Regions from separate parts of the Pseudoalteromonas sp. TAP-3C genome, predicted to be linked through region 3. Evidence: predicted binding sites of a transcription regulator. Region 3 holds the regulator's gene; each other region holds the start of a gene.

What was found. Region 3 encodes sigma-54, which starts transcription at its own class of promoters, with help from an activator protein. Its sites were predicted from a motif close to GTTGGCACGNNNNTNGNNT; they were not measured.
Region 1: the regulator sigma-54 is predicted to act here: its motif matches at 7,409-7,427, upstream of dps (DNA starvation/stationary phase protection protein Dps).
Region 2: the regulator sigma-54 is predicted to act here: its motif matches at 4,363-4,381, upstream of AC6H44_RS09075 (ferritin-like domain-containing protein).

What each region holds. Positions count from the first base shown of each region.
Region 1 covers NZ_CM187618.1:496,619-507,657, reverse strand. The annotation lists gene katG (catalase/peroxidase HPI) at 1-2,190, shown strand, start outside; partial or broken gene AC6H44_RS02335 (MFS transporter) at 2,249-4,139, opposite strand; gene AC6H44_RS02330 (DUF2189 domain-containing protein) at 4,362-5,141, shown strand; gene AC6H44_RS02325 (CBS domain-containing protein) at 5,300-5,719, shown strand; gene AC6H44_RS02320 (DUF2237 family protein) at 5,860-6,222, shown strand; gene corA (magnesium/cobalt transporter CorA) at 6,252-7,208, opposite strand; gene dps (DNA starvation/stationary phase protection protein Dps) at 7,512-8,036, shown strand; gene AC6H44_RS02305 (SulP family inorganic anion transporter) at 8,240-9,976, shown strand; gene AC6H44_RS02300 (VC0807 family protein) at 10,083-10,793, opposite strand.
Region 2 covers NZ_CM187618.1:1,930,482-1,941,520, forward strand. The annotation lists gene AC6H44_RS09055 (IS4 family transposase) at 1-820, shown strand, start outside; gene AC6H44_RS09060 (DUF4124 domain-containing protein) at 906-1,385, shown strand; gene aceK (bifunctional isocitrate dehydrogenase kinase/phosphatase) at 1,575-3,293, shown strand; gene AC6H44_RS09070 (LysR family transcriptional regulator) at 3,310-4,248, shown strand; gene AC6H44_RS09075 (ferritin-like domain-containing protein) at 4,421-4,864, shown strand; gene AC6H44_RS09080 (TonB-dependent receptor plug domain-containing protein) at 4,938-7,970, opposite strand; gene AC6H44_RS09085 (FecR family protein) at 7,980-9,056, opposite strand; gene AC6H44_RS09090 (RNA polymerase sigma factor) at 9,058-9,609, opposite strand; gene AC6H44_RS09095 (PilZ domain-containing protein) at 9,889-10,497, shown strand; gene AC6H44_RS09100 (agmatine deiminase family protein) at 10,612-11,039, shown strand, end outside.
Region 3 covers NZ_CM187618.1:286,742-297,780, reverse strand. The annotation lists gene murA (UDP-N-acetylglucosamine 1-carboxyvinyltransferase) at 1-1,080, opposite strand, end outside; gene AC6H44_RS01380 (BolA family protein) at 1,095-1,352, opposite strand; gene AC6H44_RS01375 (STAS domain-containing protein) at 1,358-1,651, opposite strand; gene AC6H44_RS01370 (MlaC/ttg2D family ABC transporter substrate-binding protein) at 1,644-2,324, opposite strand; gene mlaD (outer membrane lipid asymmetry maintenance protein MlaD) at 2,330-2,878, opposite strand; gene mlaE (lipid asymmetry maintenance ABC transporter permease subunit MlaE) at 2,893-3,672, opposite strand; gene AC6H44_RS01355 (ATP-binding cassette domain-containing protein) at 3,672-4,487, opposite strand; gene AC6H44_RS01350 (calcium/sodium antiporter) at 4,753-5,721, shown strand; gene AC6H44_RS01345 (KpsF/GutQ family sugar-phosphate isomerase) at 5,725-6,696, shown strand; gene kdsC (3-deoxy-manno-octulosonate-8-phosphatase KdsC) at 6,697-7,248, shown strand; gene lptC (LPS export ABC transporter periplasmic protein LptC) at 7,245-7,799, shown strand; gene lptA (lipopolysaccharide transport periplasmic protein LptA) at 7,789-8,328, shown strand; gene lptB (LPS export ABC transporter ATP-binding protein) at 8,325-9,050, shown strand; gene AC6H44_RS01320 (RNA polymerase factor sigma-54) at 9,119-10,615, shown strand; gene hpf (ribosome hibernation promoting factor) at 10,641-10,928, shown strand; gene ptsN (PTS IIA-like nitrogen regulatory protein PtsN) at 10,933-11,039, shown strand, end outside.

The sequences.
Region 1 (11,039 bases), 210 kb from region 3:
CAAGAAAAACCACAAATGTCTAAACCACAAGGTGCTGTAGGCATGGGTGAGGCAAAAATGGGCGCAACCAGAACCAATCAATTTTGGTGGCCAGATCAACTTAACTTATCTCCACTTCGTGATCATGATGAACGCTCAAATCCTTATGGTAGTGATTTTAACTATGCAGAAGCATTCAATAGCCTAGATTTAGACACAGTAAAAAAAGATATTGATGCCCTACTCACCGAATCTCAAGATTGGTGGCCGGCAGATTTTGGTAACTATGGGCCATTTTTTATTCGTATGACTTGGCACAGCGCAGGCACCTACAGAACGCTTGATGGTCGTGGCGGCGCAGGCGGTGGTCAACAACGGTTTGAACCGCTTAACAGCTGGCCAGACAACGTAAGCCTAGATAAAGCACGCCGTTTACTTTGGCCAATTAAGCAAAAATACGGAGAAGCACTTTCATGGTCAGACTTAATCGTATTAGCGGGTAACGTTGCCCTGGAAAACATGGGGTTTGAAACCTATGGTTTTGCCGGCGGCCGACCAGATGACTGGGAACCAGACATGGTTTACTGGGGTCCTGAAGTAGAAATGCTTGCCAGCGATCGTGAAGATGTGAGCGGTAAATTAGAGCGCCCATTAGGTGCAACGCACATGGGTTTAATTTACGTAAATCCTGAAGGCCCAAAAGGCGTTCCGGATCCAATTGGTTCAGCTAAAAATATTCGTGTTGCGTTTTCACGCATGGCCATGAACGACGAAGAAACCCTAGCACTTATCGCCGGTGGCCACACCTTTGGTAAAATGCATGGTGCGCACAAGCCTAAAGATTGTGTCGGTGCAGAGCCTGCAGCAGCAGGCATTGAAGAACAAGGGTTAGGCTGGAAAAACAAGTGTGGTAAAGGCCACTCTGAAGATACGGTATCAAGTGGCCTAGAAGGCGCATGGACACAAGCACCAACGCGTTGGTCATCACTGTACTTGAGCAACCTGCTTAACTTTGAGTGGAAACAAACACGCAGCCCAGCGGGTGCTATTCAGTGGATCCCAACAAATGAATCACTGCATAATGCCGTACCTGATGCGCACGTTAAAGGTAAATTTAATCCACCAGTAATGACTACCGCCGACTTAGCGTTAAAGTTTGACCCTGAGTATCGTAAAATTGCTGAACGCTTTTTAAATGACCCTAAAGAGTATCAACTTGCCTTTGCAAAAGCTTGGTACAAATTAACGCACAGAGATATGGGACCGGCCCGTCACTTTTTAGGTAAAGAAGTGCCTAAAGCAGAGCTAATCTGGCAAGATCCAATTTCAGCAAAGACGCAATCAAACATAGATGCAGATGCTGTGAAAGAGCTTAAAGCCAGCATTTTAGATTCAGGTCTTAGCGTATCAGAGCTAGTACGTGTTGCCTGGGCTTCAGCTGCAAGCTACCGTGATTCAGATATGCGCGGTGGTGCCAACGGTGCGCGTATTGCGCTTGCACCACAAAAGGATTGGGCGGTAAATAATCCGGCCGAAACCGCAAAAGTAATTAAAGTATTAAAGGCGATTCAAGCCGACTTTAACGACAGCTTATTTAGCAAAAGCCAAGTATCACTGGCCGATTTAATTGTACTTGGTGGTAATGCAGCGATTGAAAAAGCAGCGAAAGATGCAGGTTACACAGTAGACGTACCGTTTAATGCCGGCCGTGGCGATGCCACGCAAGCGCAAACTGACGTTAATGCATTTAGTTTATTAGAGCTGCCTGCCGATGGCTTTAGAAACTACTTTGACGCTGAGCAAAGCTACAAATCGCCCACTGAAATGCTAATAGACAAAGCCGATCAGCTTGACCTAACCGTGCCTGAAATGACCGTGTTAGTCGGCGGCTTACGCTCACTTGGTGCGAACTATAAAGGCACTGACTATGGCGTATTTACTGATAAGCCAGGCACATTAAATAACGATTTCTTTGTTAATTTATTAGATATGTCGACGGTTTGGAAAAAGTCATCCGATGCGGGGATTTATCAAGGCTTTGATCGTCAATCAGGTGAGCAAAAGTACACTGCCACTTCAGTTGACCTTATCTTTGGTTCAAATTCAGAGCTGCGTGCAGTTGCCGAAGTATATGCTTTTGATACCTCTAAGCAAAAGTTTGTAGAAGACTTTGTTGCCGCATGGACTAAGGTAATGAACTTAGACCGTTAATAACCATTAAGTAATACAACCATAGCGCTGCAATTAATTGCAGCGCTTTTTTGTCAGGTTACTTTAAAGCAATCACCCGCTCACGCAAGTCATCAGCATTTACGTTGTCAGCAGCAACCGGCTCTCCTATGGTCACAGTGACCAACGACCACTTTGGTCTAGGCAACCGCCATTTTGTTTTTCTGCTAAACATACTGCCCCATAAGCCATCTAAATGAACAGGAATAACAGGCAACGGTGTACGCTGAATTATTTTTTCAATGCCACGACGAAACACATCGACCTCACCATCACCACTGAGTTTACCTTCAGGAAAAATGCCCACCAGCTCCCCACGTTCCAGCGCCTGAGCTATGTCATCAAAAGCTTTATTAAACGCTTTTGGGTTGGCCTTTTCGCTATCAATTGGTATTGCTTTAGCCATTTTAAACAACCAATTAAGTGCTGGAGAATAGTAAATAGGCGCAAATACCACAAACCGAATCGGCCTAGGTGACGCCGCTAAAATAAACATCCAATCAACAAAGCTAACATGGTTACTTACCACTACCGCAGCTCCCTCATCGGGAATATTAAGCTCGCCTTTAGTGCGTACTCGGTACATACAAATTGCTAAAATATAAATAATAAAACGTAAAAAGAACTCAGGCACTTTAGTGTATATATAAACTGATATTAATAAATTAAGCCCTGCTAATAGCAACAATAATTGTGAAATTTGCCAGTGCAACAGCGTTAAAGTAACAATACTTAAGATGGCACTGCCCACCATAAAGAGTGCGTTTAACACATTATTAGCAGCAATAATTCGTGAACGGCTGTCTGGGTGAGTGCGCTGCTGAATGAGTGCATAAAGAGGCACCGTATAAAAGCCAGCCGCTATACCAATTCCAGCCATCCATACAAAATGCCATAGCATATCGCCAGTATTAATCACTTGCTCTAGGGTAAGCTGCAACTCATTAACTTGGCGATAAGATTCGATGTTAGGCTCTTGGCTCAATAAATATAAGAACAGGGTAATTAACAGTGCACCAAATGGCACAATCCCCAACTCAATTCGCGAACGAGATAGCTTTTCACATAACAAAGATCCCAAAGCAATGCTCAAAGAAAACACCACTAATGCTGAGGTAACCACCAGTTCATTACCTCCCATTCCATGTTTTACGTAATTAGGGAGTGAGGTTAAAATGACGGCTCCAATCAGCCAAAACCAGCTGATCCCCAGTACTGATTTACCCACCGACTCGGTTTGTGCGTTAAGCGCATTAAATACACTTTTGGTTGAAGTAACAGGGTTAAGTGATACCTTTAAGTTAGCATCATTGGCAGCACTTTTTGGGATAAAACGGCTGCTCAAATAGCCAATAATCGCCAATAATCGCCAAGCTCACTATCGCTATACTAATATACACAGGACCTGCTGTTTGAGTTATATAATAGGTGCCAAATACGGTGCCTAATAAAATAGCCACAAAGGTACCTGATTCAACTAACCCATTCGCTTTTGTTAGTTCATTTGAGGCCACGTGCTGCGGTAAAATAGAGTATTTAAGTGGCCCAAAAAAGGTGCTTTGCAAGCCCATTAAAAATACCGTGGCTAGCATAAGCCAAACCTGCTCGGTTAAAATCGATACTACACCCACTAGCATAATTGGAATTTCGCACAACTTAACCATTCTTATCAGCTTTGATTTTTCAAGCTTTTCGGCAATTTGCCCCGCCAAACCTGAAAATAAAAAAAACGGCAAAATAAATAATCCTGCAGCCACATTAGAGTAAAAGGCACCATCGGCTACTGTAGCAGCCTGAAAGATTAGAATAAGAAGGATAGATTGCTTGTAAACATTGTCATTGAGTGCTGAGAAAAACTGTGTCACGAACAGAGGCAAAAATCGTTTACTATTCAGCAAAGCTCCTTGATATTGCTGTTTATTTTTCTGCATTAGGATCTCTTAAAAATTAGCTACAGCGGTTAGATTATCATTTTAGGTAAAAAATACGAACCCACTTTTAATAACTTACTGATGCAATCAAAAAGTCAACCTCAACAAAAATGGCTGACAAATGAACAACTCAACTAAATCTTACGTATTGATTGTTTATAGGTTGTAAATAAAGCACCTGTGTTCTAAAACTAAAAGGTGACTAAAAAAAGGAGCATCTTTATGCCAACTACCAACACGATAGAAAAAGACACAAAATTTGCACGCTGCCTAGAGTGCAACAAAGTAAATACATTCGCCGCTTTTCACTGGCTTTCATTAGCATTTAAAGATATGGCGCGTGCGCCCATGCTGAGCTTGATTTATGGCTTAATCTTCACCCTAATCCCTATTGCGATTGTTTACTCTGTTGTACTTACTGACAGCCATCTCGCCATTTTACCTGCCACTGTAGCCTTTGCACTAATAGGCCCCGTATTTGCAGTTGGCTTATACGATGTAGCATGGGAGCTTGAAAAAGGTCACAAACCCACATTAAAGCATTCACTTAAATCAATGTTTCGTAACCCAGTAGGTGAGTGGGGGTTTGCGGTTTTACTATTGGTAATTATGATAATCTGGATGCGACTCGCAGCGATAGTACACGCACTTTACCCAAGCCATGCAAACCCAACATTTGAGGAGCTTTCTGCATTTTTGACTATAGGCAGTATTATTGGCGGTATTTTGTTAGTGAGTGTGTTTGCAATCTCAGCGTTTACTCCACAAATAATGATGGAAAGACGCGTAGATATTATGACTGCGGTTGTATCTTCAATACATGCGGTTAAAGAAAACTTTGCTGCCATGGTTGTGTGGTCTATTTGTATATTTGTACTCGTGGCGCTTGGTTTTGCAGCAGGTGCTGCAGGTTTTATTGTTATTATGCCACTTCTTAGTTACGCCAGTTGGCATGGATACATTGCGGTAATTAAAACTAAAACCCCCCGTGGTTATGAATAAATTTTGCTCTGATTTTTAACCTTCTTCATACCATCATCTTATTGAGATGATGGTATCTATACAAATAAACTGCAAGAAACATTGATCTTAACAAGGTAAGAAGCTTAAAAAGCGCGCTAATATAAGCCTGTATAGTTAAGAATATAAAAGGAAAAAAAATGATTCATAACGTGACAGATTTAATGACACCTAATCCATTTTCATTAAATGTTAAAAGTACTTTGCACGACGCCCATAATTTAATGAAAGATAAAAACGTCCGTCATATTCCTGTCATCGACGACGACGGTGCGTTTGTTGGTATGCTTACACAAAAAATAATGGTCGCAAAAGTTATGGGAATCATGGCAACGTTCGGCGCAAATGCATTACAACGCAAAGAAAAACTAACTAAAGTAGAAGATATTATGGTGAGTGACTTCGTTAGTGTCACCCCTACTCAGCCTTTGTCTGATGTTGTTAAGTTTTTTGTAGAAAACCGTCATGGTTGCATGCCTGTTGTTAGCGAGCAAGGCAAGCTAGTAGGTATTTTAACATCCTCTGACTTTGTACGTTTAGCTGCTGCATTATTATCTTAAACCGTTAGATTTAATGGCTGCGTATTGACTCAACAACACGCAGCTGTTTTAAAACCTTTTTCATATAGCCAAACCACGAACAGCTTGTTAATGTAAGCTCCTAAACCTATAACAGTTATTATTACAAGGTAATATTGCTTATGGCTAATCAATTAAATGTACTCGGAACCGCGCTGCAACTATGCTGTGGTAATGGTGGCTATACTCGTGAAGGGTTTTGCTATGTGCCTGATTCTGATTTTGGTAATCACAGTGTTTGCGCCATTATGACCGATGAGTTTCTACAATTCTCTAAGGCGCAAGGTAACGACCTAATAAACCCTAACCCTTTGTATGATTTTACTAGTTTGAAAGCGGGTGATAAATGGTGTTTATGCGCGGTGCGTTGGTATCATGCTATTGCTGCCAATGTTGCGCCCCCTGTTGTACTTGAGGCAACAAACCAAAAAGCGCTTGAGATTATCCCACTCGATATATTAAAAGCCCATCAATATACCAGTTAGATTATAAATTAAGTTGTAATACGTAAACACTACAACCACCCTTTATGTTTAAAAAATAAATAAGGAGCAAACCCCGATAACAACATAACGCCAATGGCGAATGGGTAACCCCACTGCCATTGCAGCTCTGGCATTATATTAAAATTCATTCCGTAAACACTGGCCACAACAGTGGGCGGTAAAAAAACCACTGAGGCAATAGAAAAAGTTTTGATAATTTGATTTTGTTCAATATTTATAAAACCTTGCGTTGAATCCATTAAAAAATTCACTTTATCAAACAAAAAAGTGCAGTGAGACATTAAAGTATCTATATCAAGTACAATTTCTCGAAGCGATTCGCGCTCTTCATTTTGTACACCTAAACGACGTATTAAAAACGAAATATTGCGCCGCGTATCCATTAAACATAAACGCACCTTGCCATTAGCATCTTCTAGGCGTGCAATACGACTAACGGCTTCTTCTAAATTAGAATCGTCGTCTTCAAGTACATAAGCACTGAGTTTTTCTAACTGATGATGCATATCTTCAAGCATATCAGCATGGTTTTCGACTTTTTGGTCAAATAAGGTAATTAGTAACTGTTTTGGTGTGTCGCACATTACTTGACCTTTGCGTGCTCTTAAGCGCAATAACCGAAAGTCAGCTAGTTCATCATCACGAATAGTCAGTAAACAGTTATTTTGTAATAAACAGGCAACAGTGACTGTGTTAAAACGCCCCTCATTAGGTGACATAAACAATGCATGTACATGCAAACCTTCATTATCAACAAAGCAACGCGATGACGCTTCAATCTCTTGAACATCGCCAGATTCAGGAAACGTTATATTGAGCGTTTTTGCTAAGGTATTTCGCTCATCTTCTGTTGGGGCTATTGTATCAATCCAATGAGCAGTTCGGATTAATATCTCAAGGGGGGTGTCAGGCGAAGCTGATAATTCTTTAATTACCCCTCGTTCGATAGAAAAAAACCTTAGCATGCCCTGCTCCTTTAATAGCAAAATAAATTAAGTATATGTAACAGATGATTAATCAACAATGACTACACTCAATAAGGTTGTTCTGTTTTGCAAAATTTACAAAAATATGCATTTTTTTCATTATTATTAGTGTTGATATAATTTAACTGCCAAAAAAATAAAATTAAAATATTATTTTTCAATAACTTAAAAACACCACAGACGGCATAGCTATTGCTTTAGTAAGTGTAAGCACGTTCGTTATCGCAATTAAACACTCATATGAGTAAAACGAACACTCTTTTAGTAATAGCAGGAGGAATGATGAGTAACAGTAATAATGCAAATAAAGTCGCTGAATTTACCGCCCCAGGTGTAGAAAATGAATCAGCAAATAAAGCAATATCTGTTCTAGAAAATCGCATGGTAGCACTAATTGATTTACAGCTAACCTTAAAGCATATCCACTGGAATGTAGTGGGCCCAAACTTTATTGGTGTACACGAAATGCTTGATCCACAAGTTGAAGCTGTACGCGAAATGACAGACACTCTAGCCGAGCGAATAGCTACGTTAGGCGGCGTGCCAGTAGGAACACCAAAATCGATTGTGGACCGTAGAACGTGGCAAGATTATTCAGTTGGTAAAGCGCTGGTAACTGAGCATTTAGGTGCTTTAGACAAAGTATATAACGGCGTTAACGGTGATCACCGTAAAGCCATAGAGCCTCTTTCTGAGCTTGATCCAGTTTCTGAAGATATGATCATCTCGCAACTTGCTGAACTAGAACAATTTCAATGGTTTGTACGTGCTCATATAGAATCATCTACTGGTCAACTTACTAACTAATTTAGCAATTAAGCTTAAATAATGGCTTAATTTAAACAAAGGCTCGGCATTAACATGCTGGGCTTTTTTCGTATCAACAAAGCAATAATCAATACTTTAATTCAAGATGTTATTATTTTTTACATAAGCAGTAATATTGCTCAGTTAATAGCTATATAATAAATTTACTATCAAAGCGTTACTACTATTAGCAGGAAATTTCAGTGCTGTCGCGTTTATATAATTTTATGCCCGGTTTACAAACGTTGTTTAATTATCAGCGTCAATGGCTTGCTGACGATGTGCGAGCAGCGTTATCAGTAGCATCCGTCGCGTTGCCTGTGGCAATTGCTTATGCCCAGCTTACGGGTGTAAATGCCGCTGTTGGCTTGTATTCTTGCATATTACCTATGATGTTGTATGCGCTATTTGGCACCTCTAAACAACTTATTGTTGGCCCAGACGCCGCAACATGTGCTGTAATTGCTGCAGTTGTAACCCCTTTGGCAGCAGGTGACAGCTTTAAACACTGGCAATTAGTGATCACCATGACCGCAATGACCGGCTTTTGGTGCTTTATAGCCAGTCGCTTTAAGTTAGGTGTATTAGCCGACTTTTTATCAAAACCGATATTAATGGGATTACTAAATGGTGTTGCCATTACTATTATTGTTGGTCAGTTTTCAAAAGTGTTTGGTTTTACGTTTGATGAACGCTACTTACTTGAGCGCTTAAGTAGTATTACCTCCTATTTATCACAAACTCATATCCCAACTTTACTAATGGCTTTATTTACTCTGGGTATTTACTTTGCTATTAAGCGTGTTAAACCAAGTTGGCCAGCTTCTATGCTGGCAATTTCTCTAACGGCACTGTGTGTTTGGCTATTTAACTTAGAACAATTCGAAATAAAAACCATAGGCACAGTAACCGGTGGTTTGCCCATATTTAATTCGCCAGTATTTGATATTGGGGTTATACGCGAGCTGGTAATACCGGCACTTAACCTAGCAATTGTTAGCTTTGTGAGTATGATGCTGACCGCAAGAAGTTTTGCAGCAAAGAATGGTTATGATATTGATGCAGACAAAGAGTTTAGAGCTTTAGGAATTGCTAATTTAGCATCAGCGTTATCACAAGGCTTTGCCGTTAGTGGGGCCGATTCTCGTACTGCAGTAAACGATAACGCTGGCGGTAAAACCCAATTAGTATCAATAATAGCAGCGGTAATAATTGCTATTATTGCTTTATTTTTAACGGCTCCCCTTGAGTATATTCCAAGCGCAGCATTGGGAGTTGTACTTATTATTGCTTCGGTTCACTTACTCGATTTAAAGGCGTTATGGCAATTAAAGTTTAAGGATAAACAAGCATTTTACTTAGCGTTAGTCACTCTGTTTGCAGTGCTATTCATTGGTGTTATTCCAGGGATCACACTTGCTGTATTATTAGGTTTATTTCAGTTTATTCGTACTGTAATGCGTCCATCAGACACTATATTAGGTATTGATGTTAAAGGTGTCGTAAGAAGCATTGACGAGACAGACAAAGCCAAAGCTGTCCAAGGCGTTTTTATATATCGCTTTAACTCCCCCTTAACTTATTTTAATGCCAGTTACTTTAAACGCCGCTTGCTAGAACAATACGCAAAACAAAAAAATGATATTGAATGCGTTATAATTGACGCAGTGCCTTGTTTTACCCATCTTGATTTAAGTGTCATGAGCATGTTGGCAGATTTAGATGTGATCTTTAAAAAACGGGGTATTCGATTAGAGCTTGCTGGAAGAAAACGTCAATTACTCACGTGGTTTAAAGCCGCAGGTATTACATCTGGTAAAGATGGCATTTATGTTCATTCCGATCTTTATATAGCGCTTAAAAAAAACAGCGTTAGTCAACATATTACGCAAGCCACCTTATTTAGGTCGCAAACAGAGCAAGAGCCTAACACCAGCTAATTGGAGGCTTACTCCTTACCACAAAGGTAACTATTGGTGATTTTACTACAAATAAATACTAACAGCTTTGTGGAAAAATAATTATTACCAGCTGTTTTTACTTACTTTATTCTGCATTAACCATATTTTCAAATTTCATACCGGTTAATTTAGTCAGCACTTTAATCACATAAATAAAAATACCAATCAACATTACCATAGAAGGAATCGCAATAACGGGGTAACTCAATAAGGTCATTTCACCAAGCTGTTCGTTAAATTCCACACTGCCCGCGGGGCTGGTTACAATCCATTTAGCCAACATGTAATTCATAGTTGATGAAAAAACAAACGTAAGCGCTAACAAATAATTAGCCTTGGTAATTTTTTGCTTAAAGATTTGCGTGTTACCACGTACATCTAAGGCATCGTAAATAGTATCTAGCTTAAATAAAAGTGAGTTTAATAAAAGTTTTGCCAACAAGGGTTTACCAAAAAATCCCGACATTAACACTGTAAAACCAATAATCGCCGGAATAGCCGCTTCTTTAATGGCTAGCCACTCAACATCCATTTCAAATAAAGCAATTCCACCTGTTAATAAGGTACTTAAAAAGCCTAAAAGTGAAATAAAATTTAACGAGCCCGCTTTAATAAAATCATAAACACCGTAACTGATCGGAAATATAAGCGCCACAATTAATCCGGTTACATTGCCTAAATACTCAGGGCCAGTAAACTTCATCAAAATAACTGAAGGAATAATAATATTAAATACGATTTCGATAAGCGGATTATTTTTTTTACGCTTGTTTATGGATTGATTATTACTGGTCATTTTTAATTCCAAAAAATATTACGACTGACATTAACTTACTCAACTAAACAAAAAAGCACTGAAAATTACCCTGCTGATAATAACTGGAATGTACTCGCTATTCTAGCCTGTACCGCCAAAGTATTAATTTATATAAATCTTTATGCCATGGTATTGCTGATTATTGCATTGAAATCAAATTATTTATAAATACATAAATACTAATTTTAACAACTTGGAAAAACGATCGATTTACTCTAGTATCTA
Region 2 (11,039 bases), 1.6 Mb from region 3:
CGTATGTGACCGCGAAGCAGACATGTATGAATACCTTGATTACCAAATACAAAATGAACACCGCTTTATTGTTAGAGCAAAAGACAATCGGCGTCTTGTAGGTGAATATCAGAAATTAGAAGATATTTTACCTACACTCACTCCCGCAGGTCAGTATGAAATAGATATTCAACAAAGAGGCGGGAGAAAAGCACGAACAGCCCATATAGATGTGAGCTTTACATCGATTAAATTGAAAAAGCCACAAAGAGCAAAAGGTGAAAAAGAAGCCCCGCTGACCCTCGTGGTATGTACGGAACAAAATAACGACAACAAGAATAAATTACAGTGGTTACTGTATACAACAGAGTCGGTTACAAGTGCAGCAGAGGCAAGAAAAATAGCGCGTTATTACGAGTTAAGGTGGCGGATAGAAGAATTCCATAAAATTTGGAAAACGGAAGGAACAGAAGTTGAAAAGTTACGCATGCAACACTTAGATAATTTAAAAAAGGCAGCAGTAATAGAGGCATTTATAGCGGTCAGACTCTTACAATTAAGGGAGCTTGCTCAAAATAGAGAAGAAGCAGAAAAAGTCAGCTGCGAAGTCTATTTAGACACATTGAGTTGGAAGTTACTATTTAAAGCGACAAATCAAAAGGCTCCCATGCCAAAAGAAGCCCCATCGTTAAAGTGGGCATATTATGCAATAGCTAAACTGGGAGGTTGGCACGATAGTAAACGAACAGGGCGTGTTGGCACAAAAGCCATATGGGATGGCTGGGTGAAGTTGGTGTTTTTAGTCGAGTCCTATGCTTTAATGAAAGAACTCGACTTGTGATCAAGAGACAGGCTGGCTACTGGTGCTAATCTAGGCTATAGTTTTTATTATCAAAAAAATGACCAATGAATTAAGGATAATCATTATGTATAGCCTTTTTAAGCTGATCTTTGCTGCTTGGCTATTTTGCTTGAGCACTTACACCGCAGCACAAACTACTTACTATAAATGCGTTACTCCTAAAGGCACCACTTTTTCTCAGTTTCCGTGTAGTGATGATGCAACTATGCATAAAATTATATCAGCGGAGCCAAAGCAAACAGGTAAAGAAATAGACTATACCAAACAGTTAAACGCACTCGAACGAGATACAATCATCGCTGACTTGGAAGCCGAACTTCGTAGTAATCAACATAAATTAGCGATACTTTCACGAGAAAAAGACAGGGCTGATTTTAGACAACAACAGCGCTTAAACCGCATATTAAGTGTGGATGATAAAAAACGTATTAGTAAGGATATTAAAAACACACAAAAAGTCTTAGATAAACAATATAAAAAAGATAAAGCATTGATTGAAAAACGGATTAAAAAATTACAAAAAAAGATTGATGCTTACAATTAACCTAAATAAATATCACCTTAATTAGCTTGGTTTTAAATATAAAATAACATATCCTCAACATCTATAGAGCATAAACTCTAATACGTGTTATGCGCTGTAATAAGTTTTTGATTATTTTATAAAACAAACGGTAATCAATTCAAAATAAAGTATTCGTTAAACAGCCAAAACGTCTATTAAGGAGTATTGATGCAACCACGCCAAATTGCTGAGTTAATTTTAAATGGGTTTAAAAAACATTACTTACTGTTTCAAAAAACCACAGCCAAGGCTCCTTACGCGTTTGCTAAAAGAGACTGGCAAGCCATTAATGACATTAGCCGCTTACGTATCAGTTATTACGATGACCGGGTAAACGAAACCACAAAAACGCTTCGTGAACGTCAACAAACAGACGAGCTAAACGAAAGCTTATGGCTTGAAGTAAAAAAGCTCTACCAACATTTTTTATGTTTTCATCCTCAAGCAGAGCTTGCTGAAACTTTTTATAACTCTGTATTTTGCCGCCTGTATCACCGCCGTTATTTTCATAACGACTTTATTTTTGTTGAAGCAACTCTAAAAGATGCCCCTTCAGTACCGGTAGAAGCAGAATATCGAAGCTACTTCCCGGTAGTCGATGGTTTAAAACCAACCATTAAGAAAATCATTAATCACTTTGATTTTAAAGCAGATTTTGTCAACCTTGAGCGTGATATTCGCTTATTGGTCAAAGCATTTTACAAGCAAGCACCTGATACACACCACCAGCACTGGCAAATGCGCTTTGATATATTACATACCCCGTTTTACCGTAATAAAGCCGCTTATATTGTAGGGCGCGTAGTATCACAAAGTGGCGTTCAGCCTTTTATTATTGCTGTGCTACATCATGAAGACAAAGGATTATACCTTGATGCCCTTTTGACCAAGTCATCGCAAATGCGGGTTATTTTTGGCTTTGCTCGCGCCTATTTTATGGTAGAAACTCACGCTCCTTCAGCATTAGTACGGTTTTTAAACCAACTTATGCCCAATAAAACCTTAGCGGAATTATACAACGCCATTGGTTTTCACAAACAAGGTAAAACCGAATTTTACCGTGAATTTTTAAACCATTTAACCCATTCTAATGACGAGTTTACCATTGCACCGGGTACACCAGGCATGGTGATGATGGTGTTCACTTTGCCCTCATTTGGGTATGTATTTAAAGTCATTAAAGACAAATTTGGGGAAAGTAAGCCATTTGGTCGTGATACGGTATTAAAGCGCTATCAATTAGTTAAAAGCCATGATCGTGTTGGGCGAATGGCCGACACCATAGAGTATTCAAACGTCGTATTTCCTTTGGCACGCTTTGATAGTAACTTATTAACGCAATTACATAAAACCATAGGCTCATCAATGGTGATTGAGGGGGATTGGTTAATCATAAAACATTTGTATATTGAACGGCGAATGACCCCACTTAATTTGTTTTTAGACAATGCCGATGAAAAAAGTGCTGCCGATGCCATAGAAGAGTATGGTCAAGCGCTTAAAGAAATGATTGCGGTGAATATTTTCCCTGGCGACATGCTGTTAAAAAACTTTGGTGTAAGTAAGCACAAACGTATTATTTTTTATGACTATGACGAAGTACAATATTTAACAGACATGAACTTTAGGGCGCTACCTAAAGCTAAAAATTATGACGATTATTTAACCTGCGAACAAAGTTACTCGGTTGCACCGCAAGATGTATTTCCGGAGCAGTTATGCACTTTTGTAATGCCAAATCCAATGTATAAACAATTTTTGATTAGCACACACCCTGAGCTTCTTGATGTGAACTTTTGGAAACAAGCACAACAAAATATAAAAAATGGACAGGTGAGTCATATTTATCCCTATCCGACAGCACAACGTTTTATCCATGATTGGTAAACGTTAAGGACACACAATGAATATAAGTAAAATAGATCTAAATTTACTGGTTTACCTTGATACATTACTGCGCGAATGCAATGTAACCCGTGCAGCGAACCAACTTAGTATTACTCAGCCAGCAATGAGTAATGGGCTTAAACGCCTTCGCAACCTTTTTAACGACCCTATTTTAGTGCGCACCAGTGATGGTATGGTCCCAACTGAGCGCGCCATTGAATTACAGCCTGTTATTCGCGGTATTTTAATGACCCTTGAAGAAACCTTGGCACCAAATCGCGAATTTGAAGCAAAACAAAGTAAACGGGTGTTTAGAATTATGGCCAGTGACTATGCTGCCAGTACTATGGCACCTCGTCTTTTAGGCAAATTACACGAAGAAGCCCCCGATACCACGTTAGATATTTTAACCCCCAGCGACGTGACCTTTCATGATGTTGAAAATGGCAAGGTTGACATGGCAATCAATCGCTTTGAAAACTTACCACAATCGTTTCATCATAAGCGGATTTGGAAAGATAGCTTTTGCTGCTTAGTAAAAACCGACAACCCTATTATTGAAAACTTTAGCTTAGACAGTTATTTAAAAGCACGCCATATTTGGGTAAGCAAAACAGGCTTTGGCGTAGGGGTTGGCATGGACCCTAAAGATGTGCAAAAACTGGGTTGGGTAGATGAAGCGTTGGCGCACTTTGGAAAACACCGCAATATTGCTGTTTTTACCCGTAACTACCATGTAGCGATTCATTTAGCGAAAGAAAAAAATCTAATTGCCACCCTCCCCTCAAAAGCAGCCAATATTTATATGGACGATCCGGGGCTTAAAATACTTGAGCCACCCTTTCCTATCCCCCCATTTGAGCTTGATATGATTTGGAGCCCTTTGTTACATAGAGATGCTAGCCATATTTGGTTACGCCAAAAAGTAGCTGAGGTAGCAGACGAGCTTAAATAAACTTTTTACAGGCCTTTATGTAAAATTTGCTTGCTGGCAGCTGGTTAGCAAGCCTCTAGCCCCTCTTTTTATTTAAAAAGCAATAAAATACAAACGATTAAGTATAAAATCTAACTTGGAATGCCACTTGCTTTAATACTAGTGCGTTTTTAAACTAATTAAGGTCATTATTATGAGCATCCATCAAGGACAAGAGATTAATCATATTTCCGATATTATCCAAGTAATGAATAGCGGTATCGATTTTTACAGTAAAGCACAAGAAAATGTACAAGACCCAGCCATCGTTGCCCTATTTCAGCGGATGATTGACGCCCGTAAAGTCAGTGTTGAGAGCTTACAACCCTATGCAATTAATCAGCAAGGTGCGCGTGAAGATGGCTCATCGTTTGTTGTTGAAGCACGTCGAGCATTTACCGCTTTGATCAGTAAGTTTACCAGTAATAACGATCAAACCTATATTAAAGAGTTGCAACAAGTAGAAGATAGAACCCTAGAAGAAATTAAAATAGCCCTAAAAAAGCCGCAATCTCATGATTGTGAAGCCGCATTATCAAAAGTATTACTAACCATGCAAAGCTGTCATGCTGAAATGAGTAAAATGCAAAAACATTAAGTTTCAAAACGATAAAAGGGCCTTACGGCCCTTTGATTGTTAAATAACAATAGGAGTTAATTAGAAAGGCGAATTAAAAGCGGTATTCTGCGCCTAGGTAATAGTATGCACCGTTAAAACCAAATGGCGCTGAACGACGTGAATATTTAAATACGCCATCGCTGCTAACTATGGTATTGCCTTGCGCATCTACAATAGTACCTGAACGTGAATTACCTATGGTATTTTCATCTGGGTAAACATCAAATAAGTTATTCGCGCCAATATTTACTGATAAATCGTCAGTTACAAAGTAGTTAACTTTAATATCCGTTAAAATTTCAGCGCCGTAAGTTTGGCGACCGCCATCTTCAACGCTGTATTCACCAAAACGGTTAAGTGATAAATTAACTGTCCAATCATCACGGCGATAAAGCGCACTTACGTTGATCCGATCTTCGGGTTGCCACTGTTCAATAATAGAAATTTCTTGATCAGAAAATACATCGTCAACCGGTACGGTTTCAAGGCCAGAGCCTGCTGGTGTAAATAACGACACCACATCGGTTTTAGTAAAGTTAGCCGCTAATGTAAAATCAAGCGTGCCGCCTAGACCTTCTGTATTCCATGTAGCTACAAAGTCGATACCTTGTGTTTCGGTGTCAGCCCCATTTAAGAAAAACTGCCCTGCACCTGCCCCTGAGCTCAATAATGCGGCATCAAGGGCGTTTGATAAACCTTTGCCTAAGCGATTACTAATTACAATTCGGTCATCAATATCGATTGAGTAGTAATCAAGGGTGACATTAATATTATTACTTACGTTATAAACAATACCTAAACTGCGGTTTTGCGATTTTTCTTCTGTTAGTTTTGGAATACCTAAACTTTGTGCAAGTTTTGAATCGTTTCTAAATGTGCCCACTTCTTCAGCGACTAAATTGCCATTAGGGTCTACAACAAACTGGGTGCTAATATTGTTAAAGTACAACTGTTGCATTGAAGGCGCTCTAAAGCCTGAGCTTAGTGCACCACGTAATGAAATATCGTCGGTTACTGACCAATTACCGGCTAGTTTAAAGTTAACTGTATCGCCAAATCCTTTGTAATTATCGTAACGTAATGCCCCAGAAATAATTACATCATCAATGATATAGGCTTCAGCGTCTAAATAAAACGAAATGACATCACGCGACTCATCAACTGATGATGCCGGTGATGACCCACCAAAGCCTTGTGTGCCACCAGATGCGTTTTCGCTGCCAATGCCACCGCTTAGCCCATCATAAATATTAACCCCGTTGTTGGTATCGTAGTCGCGATAGGCGTATTCACTGCCCTCTAAAATTCGGTACTCATCGGTGCGTATTTCTGCCCCCATTGCTAATGAGTAGTCATCAAAATTTTGAGTAAAATCAAGATTAATAGTTTGCAGTGATAGCTCCATGCCATAAGCGTAACCTTGACGCGGAATCGTAGCGCGAATATCTGCCGCAGTTAAACCTTGGTCGTAACGTAAGAAGTTCGCGTAAGAGGCGTTAATCGTATCGCTAGTGGTGTAATCAATGCTATTTTCACCATAGGTGTATGATAAATCTAAACTAGCGTCGTTATCAAAGTCAGTTTTGTAACCAAAGTTATATGAAATATCGTCAATCGTGGTGTTAATTTTTGGTAAAAAGCCAGTTGGAATAGTCGCATCACCATCTTGTAGTACTGGGTTACCGCCTGCATTAGCATTATGACGGAAAAACGCCGCTGATTCGTTATCACGAGTCGAATAGGTAATAAAACCGTATAACTCGCCCGCGCCTAACTCGTAGCCGGTGTTAACTGTTAAACCAAACTGTTGCGAGTCGGCATCCCCAATTCTAAATGTATCGCGTGGCGCGGTTAATTCACGCGGATCGCCTGCCAGTAATGTGCCGTCACTGAGTTCCGTACAGCCGTAAAATTGACATGAACCATGAAGCCCAGCACGGTTAGTTGGCGCGCGATCGCGGTAATTAATGGTGGTATTTAAATAGCCGTTATCACCTAAAGCAAAACCTTTATTAAAATCTATATTAACAGTCTCGCCGTCACCCTCTGAGTACTCACCGTAGTTAACTGCGGCTTTACCACCTTCACTGCCATCTTTAAGTACGATATTTATAACACCGGCAATTGCATCAGAGCCATATTGCGCGGCAGCACCATCGCGCAGTACTTCAATACGTTTAATTGCTGAGGCAGGAATAGCGTTCATGTCAGTGCCCGCTGTACCACGCCCTACCGAGGTATTAATGTGAATAATACTGGCTTGGTGACGACGTTTACCATTGATCAATACCAATGTTTGATCAGGCCCAAGGCCACGTAATGTTGCAGGCCTGAGGGCATCAGTGCCATCACTGATGGATGAACTTGAAAAGTTAAAAGACGGTGCAATAGCCTGCAACATGCGGCCAACTTCCGTTTGACCGGTATTTTCGAGTGCTTCTGCGCTTAAAATATCTACCGGAACAGGTAAGTCTTCCACTGAGCGCCCTGCAACACGGCTACCTACAATTGCAATTTTTTCAATGTTTTGTTCTGCGCTTTGTTCAGCGGCATTTATTGCTGGTGAATTAACCGCAAGCATAGCGGGTAATACAGCAGCACTCACTCCTGAAAGCTTCATCATGTTGTTATCTTTCCTATTGATTTGTTTGAGTTGAATACTCAGTAAACCATTTTTATCAATAACCGCATCGAGCTGTGTCTCCGCTAATAATGCGTTTAAAGCATCAAGTTGAGAATAAAATCCATATAACGAATTTGCCTGATATTGCTTGGCAAGTTCGTACGAAAAAACCACTGTTTGTTCAGTTTGCTTGGCAAATTCTATTAAGGCTTTGTCTGCTCGTTGCGCTTTTATATCAAATTGCATCATTTGCCCCTCAGTTTGACTTGCCTGCACGCTGATACTAAAAAACAGCGATGCAACTAAGTAAAACTGCACTAAATGACACATATGGTTACTGCGCAACGTATATAAACAGTTAGCAAACAAAAATCCTCTATCGTTTTTTATCATTTTTTTAATTTTTAAGTTACACAATGCAGTAAATGCTGTAGCAAAAATTAACATTTTTGTGATTTTTATTACCATTTCCTATGACTTTTTTTGATATTTTAGGCTAACGACATGTTCGCCTAAGCGTTCATGTTCAATCGAAAAGTTATTTTGTAAGCTCTCTAACAGCCCTGCCACATCACCCGCTTTAAAAACACCGGCAACTTTAATCTGAGCTAACTCATCAGATGAGAGTTCAAACCGCGTGGCGGTATAACGGCTCACCTCGTTTAAAGCATCAACCAGATGTTCGCCATTAAATATCAACATGCCATTTTGCCAGGCTAAATCACGCTGTACATCATCAACCGATAATTGCGTAATCGGCTTAGTCACGCTTTTTTCGATAATGGCTTTTTCACCTGAGAGCACGATATTGGCATTAATTTGACGAATTTCATGGTTGCTGTTGTCAGCTTGCTGATACGCTTTAAAATCATCAGCGTTAACAGCAACGCTGGGATCGGTGATCAACACTTTGCCCTCAGTGACCACCAGTTCCAGATCTGAGGAGGTATTGCGCTGTACATTAAACACCGTACCCAAAGCAGTAAAACTTTTATTCCCTGCCATCACACTAAATGGACGCGATGCATCTTTAGCAACGTTAAAACGCCCCTCGCCACGATTCAGTAGTAGTTGTCTGCGTCCTTGGCTGTAAGCCACTTCCAATGAACTATTGGTATTGAGTTGTACTATTGTGCCATCCGGTAAAACATAGGTTGCCTGCTCGCCCACTTTTGTTTTATAAATTTTTGTATAATTGACTTTAGCTAAATTTTGCTTGAAATTGCTCTGTATGTTTAGTAGTAAATAGCTGCACATCATCAATGCCGCAACAACGCTTGCTGCAATACCAAATAGATACATAGGCTTTTTTTTAGTGAGTGTGGGCTGTTTATCAGGGAATAATACGCTGAGTTCGTTAAGCACACTCAGATCATCCCATAGCTGAGCTAATTCATACAGCGCATTTTGATGAGCGGTGCTTTGTAACATCCAGAGTTTAAATTGCGCTTGCTCTTTGTCGCTTAAACCACGATCAATAGCACTTATCCACTGGGATGCTTTTTCTAAAATTACTTCTTTTGAAGTAAATTGATGCACGTTATCCATTTTACTGCCCTCCTAGGGTTGCTTTTTTTGGGCAGTGTTCGCTCTCATCTTGCGCCTGCTCGCGCATATAGATCATAGTGTTTAACAAGCCTTTTGCGATATGCTTTTCGACCGTACTTTGACTTAACTGCATTTGCTGTGCGATCTCTTTTTGGCTCATCCCATAGACTTTTTTTAATATAAAGCACTTTCTAACCGTTGGGCTTAATTGCTCAGTGGCTCGACAAAATAATAAAAAACGTTCTTTTGAGGAGTATTCATCCTCTAATTGCATTGATTTAAGCAATTTTGGGAGCTCAGTTTCGTGGTTCAAAGGGGTACTAAATTTATTATCCCATTTAGCTACATGGTTAAGCGCAAGGTGTTTAGCTGTTTTTAACATGTAGCTACGAGTGTATTGAATATCTTGCTTTAACTCTGCTTCATAACTTTTAACAAAAGTTTCTTGAACAATATCATCAACATCGTCAGGCAACACAATTTTAGATACAAAACGCCTTAACTGAGTAGACATATCAGAAAATGTACTGGCAAGTTTAAGTCCTTGAGCCACGTGAGTAGTCCCTTGTTATTATTATTACCGTAAGATTACGAGTTTTAGGGTTAATTACAAGAGATTTTGTTAATTATTAGTTGCTAACATAAACAGTGCAATGTAAATGTATTAACTTTTAAAGTTTTTTAATTACTATGTCTGGTTAAAAAGTTGCACAATGTGATCTGAACTGGCGCTTTTTATACCCAAACCACTTCAAGATGCTTATTTTTATTGGCTTGTTGTGTAGTAATTTACCAATGGCGGCGCTACTATTGACGGCTAGAGGAGTTACCTATGAATAATCAAAAATTAGCAGATTTTGAGCTTTACTTTCAAATTGATGAAAGTAATCGCGTCAACCTGTTTGCTGTCGATGATACAGCAGTACCAACAAGCTTAGCTGAACTAGACGCAGATATTCCGCCCTTGTTTAAACTTGCGAACGAAGTTAGCAGTCTAGATCAAAGCGCCTTAGGCTCTTTGCGCAACCTAGGTGATATTGCCCAAGAACTAACTACTTTTTTACAAGCCCAATCGCGCAAAATAGATTTAATCATGAGCCATATTTTAGCAACTGAACAGGCTGAAGATGACTCTATTTACTGTGACAGCTACGGTGGCGGTGGAATTAAGTTTACTAGTGATCAGCTTTATACACTTGGGCAAACATTTCGTACTAAATTATTTTTGCAGCATGAAGCGTCTGCGGTGTATTGTTATAGCGAAGTGGTGGCTATAGAAAAACAAAAAAATGAGCATTATCAATATACTTTATTATTTGTGTCGATAAGAGACAGCGACCAAGAGCTGGTTGTAAGAGCCAGCTTACATGCGCAAACACGCCAACTAAAAAAGCGTCAGCAACTTGAAAAAGCCAAACAGAGCACACACGACAAACATTAGTGTGTATTTAGCGATTTAAATTGCCTAAAAATGCAATCCAAACGCTTATTTAAAAGTGACTTAGCAGTAATTGAGCTGCTAAACTAGCCTCATCTTTATTTGTATTAAAAATCCATGAACTTTAGACTTTTACCTGAATGGGCCGAGCAAGACGCTGTTATGCTCACATGGCCGCACAAAAATACCGATTGGGCTGATAACTTAACCCGTGTTGAGCCTGTATACATTGAACTTGCCAAGCAGATTAGTGCGCAACAAGCGCTGGTTATTGTTGCTCATGATGACGCATTAAAAGCCCACATTAGCGCATTACTCAAAAATGCAGGTATTGAACATAACCGTGTTCATTTTGTAGTTACTCCTACTAACGATACCTGGGCACGCGATCATGGCCCACTAACGTGCCGCGCCTTAGATGCGCCTGAACAATTAAAAGTCTTCGACTTCACCTTTAATGGCTGGGGTAATAAGTTTGCAAGCGCCCTTGATAATCAAATAAACCACACATTAGTTGAACAACTAAGCAATACTAAAAACCATTA
Region 3 (11,039 bases):
GCTTTGTGTTTCACCACAAAACGCGGTATTGCCTTCTAAGCGAATATTGGCTCCCATACGTTGTAACTCAGGCACATGCATAAAACGATTTTCAAAAATAGTTTCGGTAATGGTGGCACTGCCATTAGCTACCACATTTAACGCGGTAAACTGCGCTTGCATATCGGTTGGAAAACCCGGATGCGGCATGGTTTTAATATTTACCGCTTTGAGCTCTCGATTACGCATATCAAGGTAAATACTATCATCATGCACTTCTAATAACGCATTGGTTGCACGTAATTTTTCAATCACGGGCTCAAGTGAATGAAAATCAGTCATTTTACACAGTACTTCACCACCGGCCATGGCAGCTGCGACCAAAAAAGTACCGGTTTCAATACGATCCGGTAATATGCGATGCTCACATCCCGATAAACGCTCAACGCCTTCAATTTCGATACGACTAGAACCCGCCCCGCTAATTTTAGCGCCCATCGCAATTAAGCAATTCGCTAGGTCGATAATTTCTGGCTCACGCGCCGCATTTTCTAACACCGTTTTACCATCAGCAAGCGTTGCCGCCATCAGTAAGTTTTCGGTTGCGCCTACGCTGACCATTTCCATGAATACTTCAGCCCCTTTTAAGCGCCCATCCACGGTGGCATTAATGTAACCATTTTCAACTTTTATGTGAGCGCCCATCCGCTCTAACCCTTGAATATGAATATCGACCGGGCGTGCACCAATAGCGCAACCACCGGGTAATGATACTTTTGCCTCACCAAAACGGGCAACTAACGGCCCTAATGCAAGCACAGAGGCCCGCATTTGCTTAACTAACTCATAAGGCGCTAATGTGCTATTTACCGTTGCGCCATCAATAATGAGTGCATCGCCCTGCCAATGAACCGTTGCGCCCAGTGTTTTTAATAATGCTTCGGTAGTAATGATATCGCGAAGGTGCGGTACATTGGTAAACGTGCTTTTACCATCCGCTAATAAAGCGGCAAATAAAATAGGCAGGGCGGCATTTTTAGCGCCAGAAATAGTTACTTCACCAGCCAGTGAAGTGCCACCTTGAATTACAAATTGATCCATCTAAGGGGCCTTATTTATTGCGGTAAAATGAATTTTTGCTCGCGTTTCCACTCTGTTGGAGTAAAAGCGCGAATAGAAACAGCATGAATGGTACCGTCTGAAATCGTATTCATTAATGGGCCATACACTAACTGCTGCTTTTTAACGCGACTTAATCCGTCAAAGCATTCGCCCACCGCGATTACTTCATAATGGCTACCATTGGCTTTTACATGTACTTCAGCTAGTTGAAGTTCGTCGCGTAATAATGTTTCTATTTGACTCGTTTGCATAACTCTCACTCAAATAAGGTTGTAACCTGACCTAACTGCATAAGATTTTGCAGTTGTTCAGGTGGGTTTTGCAATTCAAGGCGAATACCTTGTTGCTTAAATTCTGTAAAAGAGTGAATTAACCAAGCTAGGCCGGCTGTGTCAACCTTTGTGACCTCACTTAGGTCAAAATAGAGGGTTTTATGCTCAGTTTTTTGCCTAGGGTTCAGAAGTCGTTCATTGCCAATTGAATTATGAGTCAGCTCACCACTAACTCGTAAATGCTGATCATCGACTTGGCTGATTGCCAATTTACTCATTTGTGTCATTGCCTCTAAATTGCACCGGTAACTTACTTTTTTGCTCTAGCAGGTCGCTGACATGATCAATGCCTTGTTGGCGTAAAATACCTTGCAGCTCACTTTGTTTCGCATCGAGTAAACTAATGCCCTCAGCAATCATGTCATACGCTCGCCACTGCCCACTTCTGTCTTCACGTACTTTAAAATCAATTTTAATATCAGGTTTACCCGCTTCTACAATTTTAGTTTTTACCACCACCACATTTTTGCCTTCAAATGGCTGTTCGGCAGCAAATTCAACATGTTGGTTAGTATATTGGGTAAACACGCCAGCATAGGTAGCAACTAGGTACTCTCTAAACGCACCAATAAAGCGCTGAATATCTTCTATTGCCTTTGCTTTTTCTGCTTCATCGGTAATAGCACGCACCTTAGATACTTCAGCGCCTAACATACGAAGAGCGGCATATTTGTAGTCTATGTAAGGCATTAACTCTTGTTCGACGATAACGCGTAAGTGCTCTTTATTGTCAATAATTAATGGTTGATCTTTAGTAATACGGGCAAAGGTATTGTCAGCGACTTGGCGAACCATTTTATTAGGATCAACCAAATTGACTTCATCTGCATGTACGCCTTGTATTAGCGTTAAACCTACCAGCGCTAAACTTGCTAAAAATATTTTTAACATAATAATTACTCACTACCTTGATTGAATAAAAACTGACCAATTAATTCTTCCAGCACTAATGCTGACTTAGTATCTGTAAATGAATCACCTTTGCCAAGTGCTTTACTTTGAACGCCAAATAAGTCGTCAATTGCTTGATCATCTACGGTGTTTTTTACATCTTTACCTAAGCATCGTTGCTCTGCTGACCCTGATGCGATGACAGGGTTAATCCCTAAATATTGTTCACCTAAAATACCCGAAGTTAAAATAGCGATTGAACTGGTGTCTGAAAAACGACATAAATACTGCGCATCTATGCTCATATTTACTACAGGTAAAAACTCTTGTGGGTGCACATAGATTGACTCTACACGACCAATAACAACACCGCCTACCTTGATGGGTGCACGTGTTTTTAATGACCCTATATTTTCAAACTTGGCATTTAATGTGTAGGTTTCACCTGAGCCACTAATGCCTGAATTAGCGACCTTAAGCGCGAGCATTGAAAACGCTAAAATGCCCAATGCTACAAAAAAACCAACTAAAATTTCTAATTTCCGTGAATTCATTATTTAATACCCTATTAGCTGGTAAACATTACCGCTGTCAAAATAAAGTCAAAACCCAATACCGCTAGTGATGAGTGCACCACTGTTTCTGTTGTTGCCTTGCTGATCCCCTCTGATGTGGGAATACAGTCATACCCTTTATAAAGCGCAATCCAAGTCACAACAATGGCAAACACGATACTTTTAATTAAACCGTTTAGTACATCTTTTTCAAACGACACCTGCGATTGCATAATAGACCAAAAGCTTCCGGTATCGACCCCTAGCCAATCAACGCCCACCAAATGAGCACCAATGATAGCCACCGCCGAAAATATTAACGCCAGCAATGGCATGCTAATCAACCCCGCCCAAAACCGAGGGGCTATAATTCGCCTAAGGGGATCGATGGCCATCATTTCAAGTGATGATAGCTGCTCGGTGGCTTTCATTAAACCAATTTCAGCAGTTAATGCACTGCCCGCTCTACCGGCAAATAAAAGTGCAGTGACCACAGGCCCTAGCTCACGCAACAAACTCAGTGCCACTAAAGGGCCAAGGCTATCTTCTGCGCCATAATCAACTAATACGGTATACCCTTGCAATGCCAATACCATGCCGATAAATAACCCAGAGACCACAATAATTAATAACGATTGTGACCCCACCATATACAATTGGCGCACCAATAAGGGGGTGCCTTTTTTAAAATTGGGTACATGCCATAATGCACTAACAAGCATTTGGGTTGAGCGCCCGAGTGCAGCAAACCGCCCCAGCGTTTTATGACCTATTTTTTGTAGTAAATCCAACATTACTGCTGCTCTCCTAACAGTTCATCTGCATAAGCTTGTGCTGGATAATGAAATGGCACTGGACCATCTGATAACCCTTTTAAAAACTGCTGAACAAGAGGCGATTTATGCTCTCGCATCTCATCTGGGGTGCCGCTGCCAATCACACCTTGATCGGCAATAATAATAACGTGGTCAGCAATGCTCATCACTTCGTTTACATCATGCGTGACGATTAAAGAAGATAAACCGAGCACCTCATTCAATGATTTGATTAGCTTAACCAACACGCCCATTGAAATAGGGTCTTGTCCCGCAAAAGGCTCATCATACATAATAAGCTCAGGGTCAAGGGCAATAGAGCGAGCCAAGGCAGCTCGTCGTGCCATACCACCGGATAACTCTGAAGGCATTAAATCTTTAGCGCCACGCAACCCCACAGCCTGCAGCTTCATTAACACCACCAAACGAATTAAATCTTCGCTAAGCTTTGTGTGTTCGCGAATAGGAAATGCGATGTTGTCGTACACCGACATATCAGTAAATAAAGCACCGCTTTGAAACAACATACTCATACGTGTGCGCGCTGCGTAAAGCTCTTTACGCGACATAGCAACAATACTGTCGTTTTTAAATAAAATATCACCGGAGTCAGGTTTAAGCTGGCCACCAATTAAGCGCAGCATGGTGGTTTTGCCAATTCCACTTGGCCCCATAATGGCAGTAATTTTACCTTCAGGTACGTTAAAACTCATATTTTTATATATGATTCTACCGCTTCTTGAAAAGGTAACATCCTTGACTTCTACTATTGATTGCGACAAGCCGCTCTCCATTACAATATTTTCTCATTTGTCTATTTTAAGGGTTTTTTAACCAAGATGGAAAAAACAATTCGTAAGATTTTGTAATACTATTGTTAAAACGGCTATAAGCTTGATTCAAACAGCCTTAACACCCGCTTAAACAACCAAACCAATACGACTAATTATTTTTTTAGTAACCGCATTATGTATTACAGCTTACTCTTTTACTTATACTTTTATCATGGCTTTTGTTACTATCTTCGCCATCTAAATTTACAACAACTGGCTTATCACAATGGTTACCTCGTTCGTCATTTTAATTCTTGGTTTTGCGGCTCTCGTATACAGTGCAGACAGGTTTGTTTATGGCGCAGCAGCGCTGGCTAAAAACTTTGGCGTACCCACCCTAATTGTAGGTTTAACTGTGGTAGCTATGGGCTCATCTGCTCCTGAAATGATGGTATCAGCGTCAGCTGCACTTGCCGGTAAAACCGATACTGCCGTGGGTAATGCGGTTGGTTCTAACATCACTAATATCTTGCTCGTTTTAGGTATTACCGCCCTTTTGAGACCCTTATCGGTGTCTTCTGGTACCTTAAAACGTGAGATCCCGCTAGTACTATTGGTGTCTATTGCTACATGGTATATTTTTTCAGATAACTACTTTTCATTTTTTGAAGGGGCAGCCTTATTATTTGGCTTTGTGGTTTTTATTAGCGGGCTTATTTTCGTATCGCTAAGAGCTAAAAACCAAGACGACCCGTTTGTTAATGAAGCATGCGACGAAGTACCTAACAACGTACCTACTAAAAAAGCAGTTTGTTGGTTAATATTCGGTATGATTTTATTGCCAATTAGCTCACATTTTTTAATTGGCTCAGCGGTCGATATTGCTAAACATTTTGGTTTAAGTGACTTAGTAATTGGTTTAACCATTATTGCCATAGGCACTAGTTTACCTGAACTTGCCGCCTCTATTGCTAGTGTACTTAAAAATGAAGATGACTTAGCGCTGGGTAATATTGTTGGTTCAAATATTTTTAATATTTTAGCGGTATTACCGCTGGCAGGCTTAATTAACCCATCAGTAATTGACGCCTCTGTTGCCAGCCGCGATGTTATTATTATGATAGGTGCAACATTGGCACTCATTATTATGTCGTTAAAATTTAGAGGCCAGCAACGTATCAACAGACTAGAAGGTGGTATGCTGTTGGTCGCATTTGTGGTTTACCAAGGTTATATTTTTAGTCAAGTAGGGTAATTCATGGCAACGCTAAACTTTATTCAACAAGGGCTGCGCGTTCTTGATATTGAACGTCAAGCACTCAACGATATTGCACAATACGTTGATGACAGTTTTAACCAAGCCTGCCAATTAATGTATGACTGCTCAGGTAGGATTATTGTGATTGGTATGGGCAAATCTGGCCATATTGGTAATAAAATAGCAGCCACGCTTGCTAGTACGGGTAGCCCCGCGTTTTTTGTACACCCTGGTGAAGCCAGTCATGGCGATTTAGGTATGATCACTAAAAACGATGTGGTGATACTTATTTCTAACTCTGGTGAAACCAGCGAAGTGCTTAATATTATTCCGGTATTAAAACGCATTGGCGCTAAAATGATTGCAATGACGGGTAATAAGTCCTCAACCATGGCAACATTGGCAAACGTGCATGTCTGTATTAAAGTTGAGCAAGAAGCCTGCTCATTAGGTTTAGCTCCCACAGCCAGCACCACAGCAACACTTGCTATGGGTGATGCAATGGCCGTGGCATTATTAGAAGCGCGCGGCTTTACCGCTGATGATTTTGCCCTATCACACCCCGGTGGTAGCTTGGGTAAGCGCTTACTGTTAACCTTAAAAGATGTAATGCACAGTGGTGTTCACACGCCCATTATAAATGAAACACAAACAATTAAAGACGCCTTAATAGAAATGTCAGCTAAAGGGCTTGGCATGACAGCTATTGTTGACAACAAAAAACAACTCGCAGGCCTATTTACTGATGGCGACTTGCGTCGTATTTTAGAGCAACGTGTCGATATTCACAGCACTGAAATTAATGTTGTCATGACTAAATCATGCACAACAGCTACACAAGATATGTTAGCCGCTGAGGCATTAAATATTATGGAACAAAAGCGTATAAATGGCTTAATCGTCATAAATGAACAAAACCACCCCATTGGCGCACTAAATATGCAAGATTTACTAAAAGCGGGAGTGCTGTAAATGCAGTTTGCGGATCTTTATCAACCGTTAAGTGATGATGCCAAAAAGCGCGCAAAAAAAGTAAAGCTGTTAATTTGTGATATTGACGGTGTGTTTTCTGATGGCCGTATTTACCTTGGCAACCAAGGGGAAGAGCTTAAAGCATTTAACACTAAAGATGGCTTTGGCATTAAAGCGCTTATTACTAGTGGGTTTGAAGTGGCGGTGATCACCGGTCGCCATTCACAAATAGTTCAGCAACGTATGAGTAGCCTAACTGTACAACATATATACCAAGGCCAAGAAGATAAACTTATAGCTTATCAACAACTAAAACAAAAATTAGCACTAAGCGATGAGCAAATTGCCTACATAGGTGATGATGGCCCTGATATGCCAGTAATGGAAAAAGTTGGGTTTGCAGTGGCCGTTAACGACGCCCACCCACTTATTAAGCGTTTATCACATTATATCACTCAGCAGCCGGGTGGTTTTGGTGCAGTAAGAGAGTTAACAGACCTACTTATGCTTGAAAACAACAAACCGCTTACCAGCCAAGGAAGCAGTTCATGAATGTAGCGCGCATTATACTGAGCGTTTTATTCATAAGCTGTATGGTTTGGCTCTGGTATCCTTACTTTATTCAAGTCGATATTATTACAAATGAGCAAACACAAGTTATTGCCAAGCCCGATTATACCGCCATTGAACTAAAACAAACGGCTTATAATAATCAAGGTAAAATAAGCCATAAAGTGACAGCGATAAAAATGGAGTTATACCAGCAACTCGGTTTTACTTTTTTTGAGCAACCTATATTTACCTTGTACAACGAGCGGCAAACTTGGCGTATTAATGCCGATGAAGCCACCCTCTATGACGATAAACTGCTGATTTTAGAAGGCAATGTAAAAGCTCAGAATTTAATAGATAACGCCATGATTGACTCTATCACTGCCGACAGCATCAATGTAGATATAAAACTGCTAACCATGCAGTCACAGCAGAGCGTTGTTATTACAGGACCTAATTTAAAAATCACGGGGAAAGGCCTTGAGGCCGATTTAAAAACCGAAGTGATTAAACTTATTAACCATACGCGAACCCTATATTATGACCAATAAACTACTTAAAATTTTAATTGTTCCTTCACTATTGATTGCTTTTCATAGCAATTCAGCCGACACGACTGCAGAGCCTGCCGCTAATCAAATCTCAATTAGTGCAGACAGGCAAGAAGGTCAGTTAAAAGAAAACGTTGGCATTTTTGAGAAAAATGTTGAAATTATACATGGCAATCGCCGTATCACCGCTGATCGCTTAGAAGTACATAAACGTGATGACTTAGGCGAAAACAAACAACTTTTAATTGCCACGGGCAGCCCTGCCTATTTTGAAGAAAAACAAGCGAATGGCAACATCATGAGCGCCAGCGCTAATGAAGTTCGTTACGATGTATCGCAGCGCTTTTTAACCTTAATAGGCGATGCCAGCATAGCTCAAGCAGGACAAAAAATAACGGCAAAAAGCATCACTTACGATATAAAGCAGCAGTTGATTAGCGCTGAAAAAGACGAGGATTCAACAGACCGTGTACATACTATTTTAGTGCCACTTGAAAGCAAAAAAGTAGGTGATAAAGGCCAACCATGAGCATATTAAAAGCAGAGCTATTAGCAAAAAGCTATAAAGGCCGTGAAGTGGTTAAAAACGTAGGGTTAGAGGTTGAAGCTGGCAGTATTGTGGGCTTATTAGGCCCTAATGGTGCAGGTAAAACCACCACTTTTTATATGATTGTCGGCCTTGTACCGAGCGACAAAGGTAAAATATCAATTGATGACAAAGACATTACGTTATTACCAATGCACAGCCGAGCGCGTTTAGGGATTGGTTATTTACCACAAGAGTCATCAATTTTTAGAAAGCTGACAGTTTATCAAAACTTAATGGCTATTTTAGAAACACGTAAAGAACTAAACAAGCAACAGCGCGAAGAGAGCTTAAATAATTTACTCGATGAATTTAGTATTCAGCATATTCGCGAAAGCCAAGGTATGGCTTTATCGGGTGGTGAGCGTCGACGCGTTGAAATTGCCCGCGCTTTAGCTGCAAACCCTAAATTTATTTTATTAGACGAACCCTTTGCTGGGGTCGATCCTATTTCTGTACTAGATATCAAAAAAATTATAGAACATCTTAAAAATAGGGGGATCGGGGTACTAATCACTGACCACAACGTCCGTGAAACACTTGATGTTTGTGAAAAGGCCTACATAGTTTCTCATGGGGAGTTAATTGCATCTGGCACACCCGAGTACGTATTAAACGATAAAACAGTACGCGATGTTTATTTGGGCGAGCAGTTCAGGCTGTAATAGTGTGTTATTCCACTAAGCATCTGCTAAGATTAATTATACTAATTTATAAGGATTGTTAGAGATAAATGAGGCAATCATTACAGCTGCGCATGGGCCAGCAACTTACAATGACCCCACAATTGCAACAAGCCATTCGCTTATTGCAGCTCAGTACATTGGATCTCCAGCAAGAAATACAAGAGACGCTCGACAGCAACCCTTTGCTTGAAGTAGAAGAACAAGACTATAGCGAAGATACGGCAGGTAAAAACGAACAAAAAGCGGATAACGATGATTTAACGCTAAGTGCTTCAGCTGACGATAAACCGAGCGAGTTTGAGCAAGATAGCGGCGAAGCCATGAGTAAAGACACCATTAGCGATGATATGGCAATGGATGTGACATGGGATGAATATATGAGCGCAGCGCCAGCGGCTTCATCTGGGCCTATGCCTGAAGACGAATCTATTTATCAAGGCTCCTCGACAGAAACACTGCACGAATATTTAATGTGGCAACTTCAACTTACGCCATTTAGCCCAACCGATGAGGCTATAGCGATTGCCATTGTTGAAGCGGTAGACGATTCAGGTATTTTAACCCTTAGCTGTGAAGAAATATTAGAGAGCTTTAATCAAGAAAGCAGCGATGAAGAAGTTGAACTGGATGAAATAGAAGCCGTGTTAAAACGCATTCAGCTGTTTGACCCTGTAGGTATTGCTGCGCGTAGTTTACAAGAATGTTTGTGTATTCAGCTAAATCAGTTTGACAAAAACACGCCTTTTTTAAATGAAACAAAAATGATTTTAACCAGTCATATTGATCTATTGGCAGCACGTGATTATCGCACGTTAATGAAAAAAACAAAGCTCAAAGAAGATGAGCTTAAAGAGATCATGAGGCTAATTCATACGCTCAACCCGAGACCGGCAGACACTATTGTTAGAGAAGAGTCTGAGTATGTTATCCCTGATGTATCGGTTAAAAAAATTAAAGGGCGTTGGGTGGTTGAGTTAAATCCAGATAGCATGCCTAAGATCAGAGTAAACAGCCAATATGCGGCTATGTCGCGTACGGTTAAATCAAGTGGTGATAGCCAGTTTATTCGCTCGCACTTACAAGAAGCAAAATGGTTTATAAAAAGCTTAGAAAGTAGAAACGACACGCTACTTAAAGTGACTAACTGCATTGTTCAACAACAACAGGCTTTTTTTGAGCATGGTCCTGAGGCAATGAAGCCTATGGTACTTAATGATGTTGCTGAAATGGTAGAAATGCATGAGTCGACCATATCGCGAGTAACCACACAAAAATATATGCACACACCACGCGGTATTTTTGAACTTAAATATTTTTTCTCAAGCCATGTAAGCACAGAAAATGGCGGAGAATGTTCGTCTACAGCAATACGCGCATTAATTAAAAAGTTAATCGCTGCAGAAAACTCAGCCAAACCATTGAGTGATAGTAAGATTGCAGATATATTGGCTGAGCAAGGAATTAAAGTAGCGAGGAGAACCATTGCAAAATATCGCGAATCTCTCGCTATTCCCCCGTCGAATCAACGCAAAAGCTTGATTTAAGGCGTACAACAAAGAGGAAATGTTTATGCAACTTAACTTAACTGGTCGTCATGTAGATATTACCGACTCGCTCAGAGACTATGTAAGCAGTAAATTTGCTAAGCTACAAAGGCACACTGACCACATAACCAATGTGCATGTTATTCTCGATGTAGAAAAACTAAACCAAAAAGCTGAAGCAACCGTTCATGTTAGTGGTGCTGAAATTTTTGCCTCTACCGAGCACCAAGATATGTATGCCGCTATAGACTCGCTGATTGACAAGCTAGATCGTCAAGTAATTAAACACAAAGAGAAACTTGCTCGACACTAACACTATGAAACTAAGCTCACTTATCTGTCAGGACTGCAGTAAAGCTGCGGTCCTTTTTAATAGTAAAAAAAGAATTTTAGAATTTATCAGTGAATTGGCCCACAATAAACT